Regions from separate parts of the Rhodococcus sp. NPDC055112 genome, predicted to be linked through region 2. Evidence: riboswitches for the same ligand, from Rfam matches in the RefSeq annotation. Region 2 holds a riboswitch; each other region holds the start of a gene.
The links. Region 2 has a riboswitch for S-adenosylmethionine ahead of ACWFRB_RS15400 (ABC transporter substrate-binding protein). Riboswitches for the same ligand answer to the same signal wherever they lie in the genome.

Region 1: it holds a riboswitch for S-adenosylmethionine, as region 2 does, so the genes downstream of both, ACWFRB_RS11865 (aminotransferase class V-fold PLP-dependent enzyme) here and ACWFRB_RS15400 (ABC transporter substrate-binding protein) in region 2, are expected to answer to the same signal.
Region 3: it holds a riboswitch for S-adenosylmethionine, as region 2 does, so the genes downstream of both, ACWFRB_RS07245 (ABC transporter substrate-binding protein) here and ACWFRB_RS15400 (ABC transporter substrate-binding protein) in region 2, are expected to answer to the same signal.
Region 4: it holds a riboswitch for S-adenosylmethionine, as region 2 does, so the genes downstream of both, ACWFRB_RS20300 (bifunctional o-acetylhomoserine/o-acetylserine sulfhydrylase) here and ACWFRB_RS15400 (ABC transporter substrate-binding protein) in region 2, are expected to answer to the same signal.

What each region holds. Positions count from the first base shown of each region.
Region 1 is NZ_JBSGTR010000019.1:58,949-63,428, reverse strand. It holds gene ACWFRB_RS11880 (oxidoreductase) at 1-775, opposite strand, end outside; gene ACWFRB_RS11875 (Glu/Leu/Phe/Val dehydrogenase dimerization domain-containing protein) at 991-2,064, opposite strand; gene ACWFRB_RS11870 (hypothetical protein) at 2,359-2,634, shown strand; SAM riboswitch class IV at 2,780-2,895, shown strand; gene ACWFRB_RS11865 (aminotransferase class V-fold PLP-dependent enzyme) at 2,941-4,218, shown strand; gene ACWFRB_RS11860 (putative leader peptide) at 4,228-4,320, shown strand; gene ACWFRB_RS11855 (hypothetical protein) at 4,367-4,480, shown strand, end outside.
Region 2 is NZ_JBSGTR010000032.1:23,862-28,341, reverse strand. It holds gene ACWFRB_RS15405 (ABC transporter permease) at 1-129, opposite strand, end outside; gene ACWFRB_RS15400 (ABC transporter substrate-binding protein) at 126-1,274, opposite strand; SAM riboswitch class IV at 1,593-1,706, opposite strand; gene ACWFRB_RS15395 (SDR family oxidoreductase) at 1,896-2,672, shown strand; gene ACWFRB_RS15390 (TetR family transcriptional regulator) at 2,669-3,250, opposite strand; gene ACWFRB_RS15385 (FMN-dependent NADH-azoreductase) at 3,352-3,978, shown strand; gene ACWFRB_RS15380 (MFS transporter) at 3,956-4,480, shown strand, end outside.
Region 3 is NZ_JBSGTR010000009.1:78,567-83,046, forward strand. It holds gene ACWFRB_RS07230 (SDR family NAD(P)-dependent oxidoreductase) at 1-655, shown strand, start outside; gene ACWFRB_RS07235 (alpha/beta hydrolase) at 660-1,562, shown strand; gene ACWFRB_RS07240 (glycine betaine ABC transporter substrate-binding protein) at 1,644-2,249, opposite strand; SAM riboswitch class I at 2,313-2,403, shown strand; gene ACWFRB_RS07245 (ABC transporter substrate-binding protein) at 2,410-3,363, shown strand; gene ACWFRB_RS07250 (ABC transporter ATP-binding protein) at 3,374-4,480, shown strand, end outside.
Region 4 is NZ_JBSGTR010000053.1:34,278-38,757, forward strand. It holds gene hutH (histidine ammonia-lyase) at 1-1,197, opposite strand, end outside; gene ACWFRB_RS20295 (amino acid permease) at 1,275-2,666, opposite strand; SAM riboswitch class IV at 2,848-2,965, shown strand; gene ACWFRB_RS20300 (bifunctional o-acetylhomoserine/o-acetylserine sulfhydrylase) at 3,102-4,412, shown strand; gene metX (homoserine O-acetyltransferase MetX) at 4,415-4,480, shown strand, end outside.

The DNA of each region.
Region 1 (4,480 bases), on a different contig from region 2:
GCATGCCGCGCAGGCCCCCCGGGCCCAGGTAGTCGCCGTTGTCGACGTCGGGCATCGTCGCGCCGTAGAGCTGGCTCAGCGCGCCGTCGGCCTCGCTGTTGACGACGATCCGCATGCCCAGCCGGGTGAGCGACGCGAGTCCGGGTATCGGCGGCAGCATCGAGTCGAAGAGGTTGGTCGCGGCCACACCGGGGTGCGCGCCGATCGAGATCAGCGGGCCGCCCGCGGCCGCGGCCCGCCGGGCGAGTTCGGCGCTGAAGATCAGGTTGGCGAGCTTGGACTGCCGGTACGCGGCCATGCGGTCGTAGGGGCGTCGTTCGAAATTCGGGTCGTCGAGGTCGATGGTCCCGCCGAAATGCGCGATGCTCGCCAGGGTGACCACCCGCGGCGCCTCGGCCCGCAGGAGCAGCGGCAACATCGCGTCGGTCAGCGCGAAATGGCCGAGATGGTTGGTGCCGAACTGGGTCTCGAATCCGTCGGCCGTCGTGCCCTTCGGGATCGCCATCACCCCGGCGTTGTTGATGAGCACGTCGACGGACTCCACCGCTGTCGCGGTCTCGGCGGCCGCCGCCCGCACCGAGGCCAGGTCCGCCAGGTCGAGCCGGACCAGCGCGTGTTCGGCGGCGGATCCGGCGGCGCGGCCCGCCGCGCGGACCGATTCCAGCGCGCTCGCGGCGCGCTCGAGGTCGCGGCAGGCCAGCACCACCCGGGCGCCCGCGCCTGCGAGCGCGGTGACGGCCTGCAACCCGAGGCCGTTGTTCGCGCCGGTGACCATGATCGTCCGGCCGCGCTGATCGGGCAGGTCCGCGACGCCGAACCGCGGCTTCACGAGCGGTCGCCGGGCCGCGCGCCCGGCCTCGATGACCGGGCCGGGGTCCGGTCGGCGGGATGCGGGCGGCTCGGATGCGGGCATGGCTACTCCAGACGTTGCGGCGTGGTCGTGGCGTGCCCGACCCTACGGCCGACCGCGCCACAACGCCCGGAGATCGCTCAGCCGCGACCGAGTCGCTCGTCCGCGGCCGCGTGTGCGGCCGCCAACGGCGTGATACCCGCGCGCTCGGCACGGTCGAACAGCTCGCCGAGGGTGCTGCCGATGAGGTTCACCCGGGCCAGGACCTCGTCATAGCCCCGGTTCTCGCCGTCGGCAAGGATCGCGAACAGGGCGCCGCCCGCATTGGCGACGAAGTCGGGTGCCCACAGGATCCCCCTGCCGGCCAGGCGGTCCGCGCCGTCCGGGCGTGCGAGCTGGTTGTTCGCCGGGCCCACGACCGCGCGGCAGTCGAGGCCGTCGATCACCTCGTCGGTGAGCACCCCGCCGACGCCGGCCGGGACGAAAACGTCCGCGGGCACGGTGGCGGCGTCCTCGGGACTGACCCAGCCGGCACCGATCTCCTCGGCCAGCGCCCGCTTGCCCGCGTCGATGTCGCTGACGGTGAGGACGGCACCCTCGGAGGCGAGCCTGCGGGCGAGCCGGGAGCCGACCTGCCCGAGTCCGCTGATGGTGATCCTCAGGCCCGCGAGGCCCGAGCCGGGGAACGCACGATCGACGGTGGCGCGCAAGGCCGAGTAGACGCCGACCGCGGTGGGCTCGGCCGGTTCGCCGATCCCGCCCGCGGCGGTGGGCAGGCCGAAGACGTGCGCGGTCCGTTCCCGAACAATCTGCATGTCGGCCGCGCTGGTACCGACGTCCTCTGCGGTCCGGTATCGCCCGCCCAGATCGTCCACGATGTCGGCGAGGTCGAGCATCGCCGCGCGGCGGCGGTCCCCGTCGAGGACCTCGCCCGGCGCCAGGGCGATCACGGACTTGCCACCGCCGGTGTCCAGACCCGCGACCGCACATTTGAGGGTCATCGCGGCGGACAACCGGAGTGCGTCCTCCATCCCGGACTGCCAGTCCGGGTACTGCCACACCCGGCAGCCACCGAGCGCGGGTCCCAGCCGGGTGGAGTGCACGGCGACGGTGATCGGGAGGCCCGAGCGCGGTCCGCATTCGAGGGCGACGTGTTCGTGGTCGAAGCCGCTGTGCGAGGTGCGGGTGACGGGTCGGGCTTCCAGGGTGGTCATCGTTGACGTCCTTCCGATAGCTGGGCTGGGTGGCGCTCAGGGCAGTGTCGATATGCGCTGTGTGTCGCTACTACAGTCGATATGGCTGGCAGAACAGTCAATAGTGGGATCTCTGGCTGATCGGAGTGATCAGTAGGCGTGGGTGACCTGGGTCACCGATGTGACGTAGCGCTCAGTTGTCCGCCGATCGGAGGACCCGAGGTTCCCCCGGCTGACCCGCCGATCGGTGGACAGACACGAGCGGCGCCCCCGGCGAGAGTTGATTGCGTACCCGAACCCAGGAAAGGGAATCGCATGACGACAACACAGGCGCCGCCGCAGATCCGGCGGGTTCTGTTCATCGGGACCCCGGCGGCCTTCGTCGAGACCGAGCGGTGGCTCAGGCAGCACGGTCTGGAGTCCACGCGGGCGCTCGGCGACGACCTTCTCGGTGCGATCGCCACCGAGGACGTGCTCGACGGGATCTGCTCGGCCGCCGATGCGGCGGCGGTGCAGCACGTGCGCGCGCTGGGGGTGCCTTGCGTCCGCGTTGAGCCCTTCGCGCCGGTGATGCTCCTGGCCGCCTGTTAGGTCTCGATCGGAGCAAAAAGGCTGAACAGCAAGTCATTTCAATTCGAGTGAGACAGGCCATCGGGCGCCGGGGACCGGCTCGCGGAACACGCGAGCCGGTCTCTGCTGTTGACAACCCGCGACCCGGCCTGCCATTCTCGCCGTAGGTCATGAGTGCCAGCAGATAGCCCCGGCTTGCTGGCCGGCAACCCTCCACCGCGGTGGGGTGCCCCGGGTGACGACCTGGCTGCGGTCCAACACCGGACCCGGCAAGCGCGGGCTCGTTGTCTTCCACAAGCACACGGGTCCCTGACCGAGGGATGTCTGATGACTGCTGTTCTCACCGCCACCGCCACCGCCGTTCGCTCCGACGAGCGCTGCGCCGCCGACCGTCCGTTCGCCGAGGTCTCCGGGGCCGACCTGACCGTCCCGCTGGCAGACGGCGGGACCTGCACCTACGCGAACTTCGACTACGCGGCCAGCGCGCCTGCCCTGGCGCAGGTCACCGCGCGGGTGCAGGAGCTGCTGCCGTACTACGCCAGCGTGCACCGGGGGGCCGGGTACGCCTCGCAGGTGTCCACCGCCAGCTACGAAGGGGCCCGTGACGTGGTCGCCGGGTTCGTCGGGGCCCGGTCGGACGACGTGGTGGTGTTCACCAGGAACACCACCGACTCGCTGAACCTGCTGGCCGGCTGCGTGCCGGGCGACACCGTTGTCCTCGACATCGAGCACCACGCAAATCTGTTGCCCTGGAAGAAGAACGGCACGCGGATCGTCCGGTCCGCGGACACCGTCGCCGAGACGGTGGAGCGGATCGTCGCCGAACTGTGCAGCAAGCCGGCAGCGCTGCTCGCCGTCACCGGCGCCTCCAACGTCACCGGCGAGGTGCTGCCGATCGCCCGGCTCGCCGAGGTCGCGCACGCCTGCGGGGCGCGGATACTCGTCGACGGCGCCCAGTTGCTGCCGCACCGGCGGGTGGACATCGCCGCGCTCGGCGTCGACTACCTGGCCTTCTCCGGTCACAAGCTGTACGCGCCGTTCGGGGCGGGCGCGCTCATCGGCAGGCGGGACTGGCTGGATGCCGCCGAGCCGTACCTGGTCGGCGGCGGCGCCACCCGCGACGTCTCGGCGGCAGGCGTCGACTGGGCGCAGGCCCCGCAGCGTCACGAGGCCGGCACCCCCAACGTGCTCGGCGTCGCGGCGTTGGCCGCGGCCTGCACGGCGCTTGCCGGCCTCGACGCGGAGGCGTCCGAGCTGCACGAGCGTGCCCTCTGCGCTCGGCTCGTCGACGGGCTGCGCGGCATCGACGGCGTCGAGCTGCTCCGGATCTGGTCCGACTCCCCGGATTCGGTCGGCATCGTCACCTTTGCCGTCGACGGATGCGCGCCCCGCGAGGTGGCGAGCTACCTGTCGGACCTGCACGGCATCGGGGTGCGCGACGGCCGGTTCTGCGCGCACCCGCTGCTGTCCCGGCTGGGCAGGCCGGACGGCGCGGTTCGGGCGAGCCTCGGCCTCGGCAGCCACGCCGCCGATGTGGACCGGCTGGTCGCGGCGCTGCGGGAACTGGTGGACGGTCGCCGCCGCGCGACGGGCCTTGCCGGGTAAGCTCGCGCCATGGCACCCGTGACGACCCTGGCGACTGACGCCCGGTGGTGCCGTCGGCATGTGGATCTCTGCCGTACCGCGTCGGGCATGTGTCTGGGCTGAGCTCGTCCCCGGCTCATCAGCTCGCACGCATCTCTCGAGGAGACCCATGTCCATCGATTCTTCTTTCCATACCCGGCCGCTGCACGTCGCGGTCGAACTGTCCGGCGCCGGTCACCACCCGGCGTCCGCGGCGCACACCGACTTCCGGATCCCGCTCGGG
Region 2 (4,480 bases):
CCCGAACGCGAACACCGCGCCGTGGGCGAAGTTGATCACATTGGTGACCCCGAAGATCAGGGTGATCCCGACTGCGATCAGCGCATAGGCGTTGCCGTGGATCAGTCCGGCGAGGAGGGTGTCGATCATGCGGTTGGTACGAACTTCCCGTTCTGGAGCACGAGCTCGCGGGGCGCCGCGCCATCGGGACGGCGGGACTGCTGATCGAAGGCGAACTGGCCCAGCCCGATTCCGTTGAACTCGGATTCCTTCAGGCCCTTCAGGACACCCTCCCTCGTCGCACCGCCGTGGTTCGCGGCATCGGTGAGCACCTTGAGTGCGTCATAGGCGTAGACATTGAAGTCGCCCGGGTCGACCCCGAACTTCGCCCGGAACTTGCCGACGAAGTCCTGGATACGGGGATCGGCATCCGCCGCGCTGAAGATCCCGTTCACGATGTCGCCCTCCGCCGCGGAGCCCGCCAGCTCGATGAACTGTGGCGTGTTCTGGCCCCCGAAGAACTGCTTGTCGAACCCGACATCCCGGAGTTGCTTGACCACCAGGGCGCCATCGGGGCCGTAGCCGAGGTGCACGAAGGCCTCCGGCGCCGCGTCACGACCCTTGATCAGGATCGGTTTGACGTCGGTGGAGTCCGGGAGGATCGGCGACGAGTAGACGATCTCGACGCCCTTCTCCGCCGCGAACTGCGAGAAGTACTTGAATGCCTGCTTGCCCCAGTCGGTTTCGAGGTAGACCACGGAGACCTTCTTCGCCTTGCGGGAAACCCACTCGGCATTGCGCTCCTGGAACACGTCGAGGGTGATCGACGGGCTCCACGAGTACTCACCCCCGTTGGTGAACTCGACCGCGGAGTTGGTGAATCCGTACTGCACCAGCTTGCCCCGGTTGTACACCGGAGAGGCGGCGATCGAAGCGGGCGAAGAGAAGTCCCCGAGCTCGGCGATCACGGACTGATCGTCGACGAACTTCGTCGCGATCGGCACGGTCTGCTTCGGATCGGACTGTGAGTCCTCCCATTTGAGCTCGACCTTGCGCCCGTCGATGCCGCCGTTCTGATTGATCTCCTCCAGCGCCAGGTCGAAGCCCTGCTGCCACAGTCGCCCGTACTCGGCCGACGGCCCGGTCTTCGGCCCCGACACACCGAAGTAGACGGTGCCTGCCGTGGCCGCCTCCGAGTCGCTGCACGCGGCGGTCAAGCCGAGCAGTGACACCGAGGCGACCATTCCCGCCACTAACCTGCGGGTGCGTCCGGGGACGGCTGGATGGGTACTCATTCTGCGAATTCCTCCGGATGTTCGTCCGTGCGGACGCGCCGCGACAGACAGAAAAGCCGCCACGCGTGACCTCGTTGTCACGGCGGCGAATGGAAAAGGACGGTGAACAAAGGGAACGGCGGCATTGCGAAATGCTCCGATCGCCGATGCCGGCCCTTAATTCGAAAAGGCGAGCATCGACGTCGATATCCGTCTCCTGGGATTCTCGACTGGTCTGCGCAACACAGCGGGAGCGCTCGACTCGATTACCGATCAGTTATTACACTGACCGGTTTCTACACTCCATCATGACAATCAACGTGTTCAGCTTTCGCGACAGTAGGGCGCTTGCCGTATCCGCATGGATACAGCCCGGTCCTCACCCGGGGCACCCCACCGCTCCGCGAGGGTTGCCGATCAGCAAGCCGGGGCTATCAGCTGATACTCATGACCGTTGGGAGAGAACGTATCCGGGGCCTCGCCGCGTGTCAACCATCCGGTTGGGGCCGCCACCCGCCTCGTCCCGCACCGGCCTTCCCGCACCCTCCAGGCGCTGCACATTTACCTTTTCGAAACAGTTCTCGATAATTCGGATCACCGTGAAAACAATGAGCCCGAAACGAATTCCGTAGTGTTCGCGACGTGAACGAATCCACACGGCCGCCGCTCAACCCCTTCGCGCCCGACGGCCGAGTACTCGTCATCGGCGCGAGCAGCGGGATAGGTCTCGCGGCCGCCGCGATGGCATACCGGGCCGGGGCCTCCGTCGTCGGCGTCGCCAGGGGCGAGGCGAACCTGAAACGGTCCTTCGCCGCGATCGGAGGATCGAGCGCCCCCCGGTTGCTACCGATCGCCGCGGACGTCCGCGATCCGGCCGGACTCGAATCGATCTTCGCCCGCGCAGGCACGGTCGATCACGTGCTGCTGACAGCGGGATTCGCCGCGACCGGTCCCACCAGGACCACCCCGTGGTCGGCACTGGAACCGGCGTACACCGACCGCCTCGCGACCGCCTACGCCGTCGCGCAACGCGCGGCGCCCGCCCTGACGCCAGGGGGCTCGCTCGTCGTCACCTCCGGCGGGTTCGCGGTCCGGCCCGCGGCCGACACGAGCGTCGTCGCCGCCGGACTGGCCGCGCTCGAGACGTTCGTCAGGGGGCTCGCGCTCGAGTTGGCGCCGAGAAATCGCGTCAACGCCATCCGGCCGGGGCGGATCGACACCCCGATGCTGCGCGGCGCGCTCGCCCGCAGCGCGGGCGGCCCGGTCGACGACGATTCGGTGTCGGCCGCGGGACGTTCCATCCCGCTCGGGCGGGTCGGCACGGCCGACGAGGCCGCGCACGCTGCACTCTTCCTGATGGCGAACGCGTACATCACCGGCGTCACGCTCGGCGTCGACGGCGGCCAGGGCCTGCGCTAGGCGCCGATGGCTCGCTTGCCGAGCTCGATGATCGACGCCCGGAGCGTGGCCTCGTCCACCGCGGGCTCGGTCCCGCCCGTCACCATCGTCAGCAGCTGCGGCACCGTGGACGGCCAGGCCGCGATCCCGATCAGCGTGAAGAGGGAGATCGCGGTGCGCGCGTCGGCCTCGCGGCCGAGCAGCTGCGCGAGGCTCTGCACCTTGTCCAGGTACACCTGGCTGCGCGCCTCGGCGCTCGGCAGGTCCTCCTTCCGGTAGTGCAGCGACTCCCACATCAGCAGCCGCAGCAGGTCCGGACGCGCGCGATGGAAGTCGAACACCGCGCCGATGTACTCGTCGAGGTCGGTCTGCTGGGTGAGCGGATGCGCCTGCCCGAGCTCGGTGAGCGCCTCCATGATCACCGCGTCGAACAGCTTTTCCTTGCTCCCAAAGTACCCGTAGATGCGCTCCTTGTTGACGCCGGCGCGCTCGGCGATCCGGTTGACCCGACCGCCCGCGATGCCGTTCTCCGCGAACTCAGAACGCGCAGCGTCCAGGAGTTTTCGTCGCGTCGATGATCCCTCGGCATGCTCATTCATGCGCGAATCCTATCCGCAACATTTCCGGGATCCCGGAACCCTTGTGCTCCAACCAACTGGTTGGTAGAAGTATGTCCTACCCACAACGGAAGGACCTTTCGATGACCAACGCCCTGCATATCAACGCCTCCGCGCGCGGCAAATCGAGCGACTCGCGCAGCATCGCCACGACGTTCCTGGACGCCCTGGCCGTCCAGGACCCGACACTCACCGTCGACACGCTCGACCTGTTCGAGGAGCGGCTGCCCGATTTCGGCACCGCCGCCGCGGGCGCGAAGCTCGCCGTGTTCACCGGCCAGGAACAGACGCTCGAACAGCGTCGGGCCTGGGAGCAGGCCAGGGAGGTCTTCGACCGCTTCGCGGCGGCGGACCTCTACGTCCTGAGCATCCCGATCTGGAACTCCGGGATCCCGTACATCCTCAAGCAGTGGATCGACCTCGTCACCCAGCCGGGGTGGGCATTCGAGTTCGATCCCGCGCAGGGGTACTCCGGGCTGCTCGCGGGCAAGCGCGCCGTCACCGTCTACACCAGCGGCGTCCACAGCCCCGGCGTCCCCCTGGAGTTCGGAGCCGATTTCGCGACCCCGTTCGTCGAGGACTGGCTGCGTTTCGTCGGCATCGACTCGGTCTCCGAGATCCGGTACGCCCCGACGGTCCTGACGCCCGATCCCTCGGCCGGCCTGGCCGTCGCCAAGGAGCGGGCACGTGAGCTCGCAGCCACCTTCTGATCTCGCGGCGGCGACCGCTGTCGCGGCGGCGGAGCCGCGCTGGGCACCGACGGGACGAACGATCGGCCTGATCTGTCTTGCCGGCGTCCTCGTCGTCGGGCAGCTGTACGTCGTCCTCCCACTCCTCGACGACCTGGCGCGGGAGTGGGGCGCGACGCGCTCGGCCGTGACGTGGACGACGACGTGCTTCGGGCTCGCGTACGCGCTGGGATTTCTCGTCACGGGTCCGCTCTCGGACCGTTGGGGCAGGCGCCCGGTCATCGTCGGCGGGCTGCTGGCGACCTCGGTGACGACCCTGTTCGTGGCCCTCGCCCCGAGTCTCGAGCTCGGGCTCGCGGCCCGGATCGCACAGGGCGCGACCGCGTCGCTGTTCGCCCCCGCCGCGTTCGCCTACCTCGCCGAGCACATCGAGCCGCGACGCCGGGTGCTCGCGCTCACCTGCCTGACCAGCTCCTTCCTCGCGGCAGGCGTGATCGCGCAGGTGGCCTCGCAGGCGGTCGCG
Region 3 (4,480 bases), on a different contig from region 2:
CGATCACCTGGACGTGACCCAGCGGGAGGCGGTACTGCAGTACGCCGACGCGATCGCCGAACACTTCGGCAAGGTCAACCAGATCTACAACAACGCAGGCATCGCGTACCACGGTGAGTTCGAGAAGTCCGAGTTCAAGGACATCGAGAAGATCATGGACGTGGACTTCTGGGGAGTCGTCAACGGCACCAAGGCATTCCTGCCGCACCTGGTTGCCTCCGGCGACGGGCACGTGGTGAACGTCTCCAGCCTGTTCGGCCTGCTCTCGATGCCCGGCCAGTCCGCCTACAACTCCGCGAAGTTCGCGGTCCGCGGCTTCACCGAGTCGCTGCGGCAGGAGATGTTGATCGCCAAGCACCCGGTCAAGGTGACCTGTGTGCACCCGGGCGGCATCAAGACCGCCATCGCCCGCAACGCGACCGCGGGGCCAGGAGAAGACCTCGCGGCCTTCTCCGAGTTCTTCGACAAGAAGCTGGCGCGGACCACGCCCGAGCAGGCCGCGAAGGTCATCGTGAACGGCGTGCAGAAGGGCAAGGCGCGGGTGCTGATCGGTGCCGACGCCAAGTTCCTCGACGCCTGGGTGCGCCTGGTCGGCTCGAGCTACCAGCGCGTGGTCGCCGAGATCGCCGGCCGCGTGATGCCGAAGGGGAAGTAGCCCAATGGTGTTCCTGCCCCGACCGCTGGTCGCCGCGAACCTCGGCGCCTTCTACCGGGTGGCCCTGCACGCGAAGATGCCGGTACCCGCGGCCCGTGCGCTGCTCGACGCGGGCTCCCCGCTGCAACGGCTTCCGCGCGACACCGTCGTGCGGGAGCTGACCCTGGCAGGCCGCAGGGCCGAGCGCATCACGGTCGGGGCCAGCGAGCGCCGCACCGCCGTGCTGTACCTGCACGGCGGCGGCTTCACCCTCGGATCGCTCGCCACCCACCGGTCGCTGGCCGCGTACCTCGCACGCGAGTCCGGGTCCGCGGTGTACCTGCTCGACTACCGCCTCGCCCCGGAGAATCCGTACCCGGCAGGGCTGGAAGACGCGGTCGACGCGTACCTCGAGCTGCTCGTCGAGCACGGGTACACCGCCGATCAGGTTGCCATCGCAGGGGATTCGGCAGGCGGCGGGCTGTCGCTCGCCACCGCGCGCCGCCTGATCGACGCGCACGACGTACACCCGGCCGCCCTCGGACTGATCGCGCCGTGGGTGGACCCAGGCGCCCGTAACGCCCCGAAGGATCGCGATCTCGTGATCAACACGGCGTGGTCGTTCATCGCGGCCGAGGCGTACCTCGGCGGCGGCGACCCCGCCGATCCGGGCTACGCGCCGCTGCACGGCGACATGACCGGGCTACCGCCGACCATCGTGCACGTCGGCACCTCCGAGGTGCTGTACCCGCAGGTGGTGGAGCTCGTGGACAAGCTGCGGGCCGCGGGCGTCACGGTCGAGTTCACCGAGTACCCGACGCTGTGGCACGTCGCGCACCTGCAGGCGTCGATCCTGCGGGAGGCGAACGACGCCGTGCGCGAGCTCGGCGGCTTCCTGCGCGAGGCGCTCGAACGCACCGAGGTCTAGCTCACCTGTCGAACGGGTGGTCACCGGGACGATCGCCGAGAGGCGAACCCGGCAACCACCCGTTCGAGCGTCACCGCAAGTTCAGCGCTCGGCGAGCCATTCGTCCGCCGCCCGCTTCGGATCCGCCTCTCCCCGCCGGACCCGCTCCGCCATCGACGCCAGGTCGGCCGAGGTCAGCTCGCCTGCAACGACGTTGAGCGCCTTGACCTGATCCTCGGTGAGCACCCCGTTTCGCATGAGTGGCACCACGTTCTCCGCGGGTGCCGAATCACCGGCCTCCAACTCGGCCTCGCTGTAATCGGACACCGAGAGCCCCTCCGGCAGAGACCTGTTCAGCTCCTCGAACACCTCATCGGGATCGGTGAGCGCCGAGTCCGGCTGAAAATAGTGCAGAAGCTGCCCGGTGAAGTCCGGCACCACCGTGATCTCCGCCGCCCCGAGTCCCTCCACGTACTCCGCCCTGGTCTCCGGGGAACCCACCTCGACCGGGGATCCGGTGCCGCGCAGGATCCCCGCGTAGATCTCCGCGACGACCTGTGACTCCGCGCTCTCCCCTGACCCGACGGTGATCGCTGCAGGTGCCTGCGTCTCGTCGAGCCGGGAATTGTCCACCGTGCATCCGGCGAGCGCGCACACCACGGCCGCGGACATCGCTGTCGTCGCAGCCTTCCTCCACCGAGCCGTCATGGCGCGCCACGCTCCCTCTCCTCACCAAGCGAATGTCCTCCCTATCGTTACACTCGGTGGCCAGCACCATCTCGAGCGGCCGAGAGATCCGGCTTGTTGACGCCGCAGCAACCAGTCCGACAGGGACGGGTGCTACCGCCGGAACCGATGGAAGGATGCCATGAGGTTCTCAGCTCGCCGCTCCGCCCGCCCGATCGCTGTCGCCGCGGCGGTCACCGCCCTGACGGTCCTGACCTCATGCGGCAACTCCGACCCACTGAGCAGCGGCGGTGGCACCGGCTCGGACCCGAACGCGATCATCGTCGGGTCGGCGAACTTCCCCGAGTCCGAGACCGTGGCGAACATCTACGCGGAGGCCCTGCGTGCCAACGGCTTCGACGTACAGACCAAGCTGAACATCGGCAGCCGGGAGACCTACATCCCCGCGGTCAAGGACGGATCCATCGATGTGATCCCGGACTACACCGGCAACCTGCTGCAGTACCTCGACAAGGACACGACCGCGACCAGCGCCGCCGAGGTGGACGCGGCCCTGCCCGCGGCGCTCGGCCCCGACCTGGCGATCACCACGCCGGCGCCCGGCGAGGACAAGGATGCGGTGGTCGTCACCCGTGAGACCGCCGACAAGTGGCAGCTGACCTCGATCGCCGACCTGGCGCCCCACTCCGCCGAGGTGAAGTTCGGTGCCCCCGCCGAGTTCCAGGAGCGCGCGGGAGGGCTGCCCGGCCTCGAGGCCGACTACGGCCTCGTCATCAGCCCGCAGAACTTCGTGCCGATCGCGGACGGCGGCGGACCCGCAACGGTGGCCGCCCTCTCGTCCGGCCAGGTCACCGCGGCGAACATCTTCACCACCTCGCCCGCCATCGCCAAGAACAACTTCGTGGTCCTCGCGGACCCGAGGAACAACTTCCCGGCGCAGAACGTGGTCCCGGTCCTGCGCGCGAACAAGCAGTCCGAGAAGCTGGCGGCGGTCCTGAATGCGGTGTCGGCCAAGCTGACCACCGACGAACTCATCGCACTGAACACTTCGGTGTCCGGCGACTCGAAGACCGAACCGGACGCCGCCGCCGCCGAGTGGGTGTCGGCACAGGGGCTCGACAAGCCGGTGTCGTAGGCGGCCGGCCTTGATCTCCTTCGAGTCGGTCACCAAGCGCTACCCGGACGGCACCACCGCGGTCGAGAGCCTCGACCTGGTCATCGAGCCCGAGTCCTTCACCGTGTTCGTCGGGCCGTCGGGCTGCGGCAAGACCACGTCCATGCGGATGATCAACCGGATGATCACGCCCACCTCCGGCAAGGTGATCGTGAACGGCCAGGACGTCACCCGCACGGACGCGGTCAAGCTCCGCCTCGGCATCGGCTATGTGATCCAGAGCGCGGGCCTGCTCCCGCACCGGACCGTGATCGACAACGTGGCCACGGTGCCTGTGCTGCGCGGCGATTCGCGGCGCGCGGCCCGCAAGGCCGCGCTCGAGGTGCTCGAGCGGGTCGGGCTCGACCCCGCGCTGGCCACCCGTTACCCGTCCCAGCTCTCCGGCGGCCAGCAGCAGCGCGTCGGCGTCGCCAGGGCGCTGGCGGCTGATCCGCCGATCCTGCTGATGGACGAACCGTTCAGCGCGGTCGATCCGGTGGTCCGCGAGGACCTGCAGGCCGAGATGCAGCGCCTACAGGCGGAGCTGCGCAAGACCATCGTGTTCGTCACCCACGACATCGACGAGGCGGTGCGGCTCGGCGACCGCGTCGCGGTGTTCGGCCCGCACGGCAGGCTCCAGCAGTACGCCGATCCGCAGACCGTGCTCGCCTCCCCCGCAACGGATTTCGTGGCCGACTTCGTGGGACGCGATCGCGGCTACCGCGGGTTGTCGTTCCGGCCCGCCGACGAGGTGCCGGTGCACGAGATCCGCACCGCCGTCGAATCCGAACTCGCCGCGCTTCGCCTCGACCAGGGTGAGTGGGTGCTCGTGGTCACCGAGGACGGCGCGCCGCGCGGCTGGATCGACGTCACGGGTGTCGAGGGCATCCGGGCGGGCAACACCCTGGCCGACAGCACATCGGCGGGTGGTTCGCTGTTCACGCGGGGCGGGGACCTGCGGCAGGCGCTGGACGCCGCGATCTCGTCGCCGTCGGGAATCGGGGTCGTGGTGGACGAATCCGGCTCGGTGGTGGGCGGGGTCAACGGATCCGAGGTGATCCGCAAACTCGCGGACCAGCGGCAGGCCGAGGACCGGGCC
Region 4 (4,480 bases), on a different contig from region 2:
GGAGACGATCGCGGCCTGGGTGTACTGCGCGATCATGTGCCCGCTGTCCACGCCGGGGTCGCCTGCCAGGAACGGCGGCAGCCCGTGACTGCGCGCGGTGTCGAGGAACCGATCGGTTCGGCGCTCGCTCATGCTCGCGAGGTCGGCGACGACGATCGCGAGGAAGTCGAGCACGTAAGCCACCGGCGCCCCGTGGAAGTTTCCGTTGGACTCGACCCGGCCGTCGAGGGTCACCACCGGGTTGTCGATGGCGCTCGCGAGCTCACACGCCGCGACCCATTCGGCGTGGGCAAGGGTGTCCCGGGCGGCGCCTGCGACCTGCGGCGCGCACCGCAGCGAGTAGGCGTCCTGGACCACCGTGCAGTCCGGGGTGGCGTGGCTGGCGACGATCTCCGAGCCCGCCAGCAGCCGGACCATGTTCGCCGCCGCGGTGGCCTGCCCGGGATACGGGCGCAACGCGTTCAGGTCCGCGGCGAACACCTTGTCCGTGCCGAGCAGCCCCTCGACGCTCATCGCCGCGGTGACGTCGGCCAGCGGCAACAACCGGTGCAGGTCATCGCAGGCGAGCACCAGCATGCCGAGCATCCCGTCGGTGCCGTTGATGAGCGCGAGGCCCTCCTTCTCCTCGAGGACCAACGGGTGGATCCCGGCCGCGGCCAGTGCGCCTGCGGCGGGCAGGTGCTCCCCGGCGGCGTCCCGGACCAGGCCCTCCCCCGTCACCGCGAGCGCGACGTGGGCGAGCGGCGCCAGGTCACCCGAGCAGCCGAGGCTGCCGAACTCGGGAACCACGGGCGTGATCCCCGCCGACAGCAGCGCGGCGTAGGTGTGCGCCACCTCCGGCCGTGCCCCGGTGCGACCGGTCGCCAGCGTGGCCAGGCGCAGCAGCATCATCGCGCGCACCACTTCGCGCTCGACCTCAGGACCGCTCCCCGCGGCGTGCGAACGGATGAGGCTGCGCTGCAGCTGGGCGCGCAGCTCCGGCGGGATGTGCCGGGTGGCGAGCGCACCGAAACCGGTGGACACGCCGTACACCGGACCGAAGTCCCGCGCGAGTGCCTCGATGTGCGCCCTGGTTGCCGCCATGGCCGACACCGCCTGATCGGACAGCAGCACCGGGGCGCCGGAACGGGCGACGTGCAGCACCTGGCCGGGCGTCAGCGGGGCGACGCCGACCACGACCGGTTCGGGATTGTCCACCGCGGGCTCCTCCGTCGGGAAGCGAGCTGCTGCTCACATCCTCCCGCCGAATCGGTCGCGGCGCGGGGAAATCACCGTCAGGACGCCTGATGCACCAGTTCCGGCTCCGATTCCGGCGGCGGACGGACGAAGCGGAAGTAGGCGAGGGTGAGCAGGATCAGCCACACGGCCCCGACCACCAGTGCCACCCTGGTGTCCGCGTAGAAGGCGAGGACTGCGATCACGAAGACCAGGAAGGCGATCGCCAACATCTGCCCGTAGGGCCAGAACGGCACCGGGAACTTCAGCTCCGCCGCCTCCGCCGGATCCATCCGCTGCCGGGAGCGGTAGTGCGAGAGCAGGATCATCAGCCAGACGAAGATCGTGGCGAAGGTGGCGATGGAGGCGATCACGAGAAAGACGGACTCCGGGATCGCGTAGTTCAACAGCACCCCGACCAGCAGGGCCACGACCATGATGACCACCGTCATCCACGGCACGCCGTTGCGCGAGACCCGCCGCATGATCGCGGGCGCCTGCCCGCGTTGCGCCATGCCGAACATCATCCGGCCCGCACCGAAGATGTCGCTGTTGATCGCCGACAGGGCCGCGGTGATGACCACGATGTTCAGCACCGTCGCCGCCGGTCCGATGCCGAGGCCCTGGAAGATCTGCACGAAGGGACTGCCCTCGGATCCGATGCTCTGCCACGGGTTGATCGCCATGATCACGGCCAGGGTCAGCACATAGAACAGGATGATGCGCACCGGGACGGTGTTGATCGCGCGGGGAATCGTGCGCTCCGGGTCCTCGGCCTCGCCCGCCGTGACACCGATGATCTCGGTGCCACCGAAGGCGAACATCACGATCGCGAAACAGCCGACGAAGCCGCCGAACCCGGTGGCGAAGAACCCGCCGTCGGACCACAGGTTGCTCACTCCGGTGCCGGTGTCGTGGACCCCGAACCCGAAGATCAGGATCGCGACGCCCGCGGCGATCATCGCCACGATGGCCGCCACCTTGACCAGCGTGAACCAGAACTCGAGCTCGCCGAACACCTTGACGCTGAGGAGATTGATCGCGCCGATGAAGAAGACGATCGCCAGGACCCAGATCCACCGCGGCACGTCGGGGAACCAGAACCCCATGTAGACGCCGAACGCGGTCACGTCCGCGAGGCACACCACGATCATCTCGAACGTGTACGTCCACCCCGTCATGAACCCGGCCAGCGGCCCGAGGTGCTTGCTCGCGTACTCGCCGAACGAGCCCGAGACGGGATTGCTCACGGCCATCTCGCCGAGCGCCCGCAGCACGAGGTACACCGCCAGGCCGCCGATCAGGTAGGCCAGCAGCACGGACGGACCGGCCTGCTCGATCGCCGCGGCGGAGCCGTAGAAGAGGCCCGTGCCGATGGCGGAGCCGAGCGCGATGAATCGGATGTGCCGGGCGGTGAGACCTCGGGTCAGCGCCGTGGCGGCGGCTTTCACTATCGGTCTCCCTGCGAGCTACTCGAAACTCGGGCGATGCCCGGACTTGATGATTGCGACCCGCAGCCTAGCCCTGTAATGCAGGTCACCCGCTGTCGCCGGGTCCATGGCGGCGCCTCCGCCACACCGAAACGCCGCCCTCGCTTTCGACCGCTCGACCCGAGCCGCTAATATCGAGGGCGGTCATGAGTGCCAGCATCAAGCCCCGGCTAGCTGGTCGGCAACCCTCCATCCGCGGTGGGGTGCCCCGGGTGATGACCGGGTTGTCCGAGAAACAGTTCGGATGACAAGCGCGGGTCCGTCGGGACGGACCCACAAACCGGGCCACGACCCACCGGAGGTTCACCATGTGTTGTTGTCGCAGATAGGACCCAGTCTTGCCCCCTGGCGCCTGAGCTGCGCCGATCTCCCCCAATTTCTTGGAGTAGACAACACATGAGCGAGAACACCCCCGTCACCGACCCGACCGCTGCCTGGAGCTTCGAGACCAAGCAGATCCACGCGGGCCAGACGTCCGATGCGACGACCAACGCCCGCGCGCTGCCGATCTACCAGACAACGTCGTACACGTTCAACAACACCGATCACGCGGCGGCGCTGTTCGGGCTGGCCGAGCCGGGCAACATCTACACCCGGATCATGAACCCGACCCAGGACGCGGTCGAGCAGCGGATCGCCTCGCTCGAGGGAGGCGTGGCGGCGCTCCTGCTGGCCTCGGGGCAGGCCGCCGAGACGTTCGCCATCCTCAACCTGGCCGAGGCGGGCGACCACATCGTCTCCAGCCCGCGCCTGTACGGCGGCACCTACAACCTCTTCCACTACACGCTGCCCAAGCTCGGCATCACGGTCAGCTTCGTGGAGGACCCCGACAACCTCGAGCAGTGGCGCGCGGCCATCCAGCCGAACACCAAGGCCTTCTTCGGCGAGACCATCTCCAACCCGAAGAACGACGTCTTCGACATCCCCGGCGTCTCGGCGGTGGCGCACGAGAACGGCATCCCGCTGATCGTGGACAACACGGTCGCCACCCCGTACCTGATCCGGCCGCTCGAGCACGGCGCGGACATCGTGGTGCACTCGGCGACCAAGTACCTCGGCGGGCACGGCACGGCGATCGCCGGCGTCATCGTCGACGGCGGCAATTTCGACTGGACCCAGGGCAGGCACACGAACTTCACCACGCCCGATCCCAGCTACCACGGTGCGGTGTTCGCCGACCTCGGCGCGCCCGCGTTCGCACTCAAGGCCCGCGTGCAACTCCTGCGCGACGTGGGCGCAGCGGTCTCGCCGTTCAACGCCTTCCTCATCAGCCAAGGCCTGGAGACGCTGAGCCTGCGCATCGAGCGGCACGTCGAGAACGCGCAGCGGGTCGCCGAGTTCCTGCAGGCCCGCCCCGAGGTCACCTCGGTCGCATACGCCGGACTGCCCTCGTCGCCCTGGTACGAGCGCGGCCAGAAGCTCGCCCCGAAGGGTGCGGGCGCGATCGTGGCGTTCGAGCTGGCCGGTGGGGTCGACGCGGGCAAGAACTTCGTCAACGCCCTCACCCTGCACAGCCACGTCGCCAACATCGGCGACGTGCGTTCGCTCGTCATCCACCCCGCCTCCACGACGCACTCGCAGCTGACCCCCGAGGAGCAGCTGGCATCGGGCGTGACCCCGGGCCTGGTGCGGCTCGCGGTCGGCATCGAGGGCATCGACGACATCCTGGCCGATCTCGAGGCCGGTCTCGCGGCGGCGGCATCTTGACAGTGCGCTCCGAGTCAGACGCCCGTTCGGCGCGGCCTCCGCGGGGAGCTCTACCGGCCCTCGCGGGG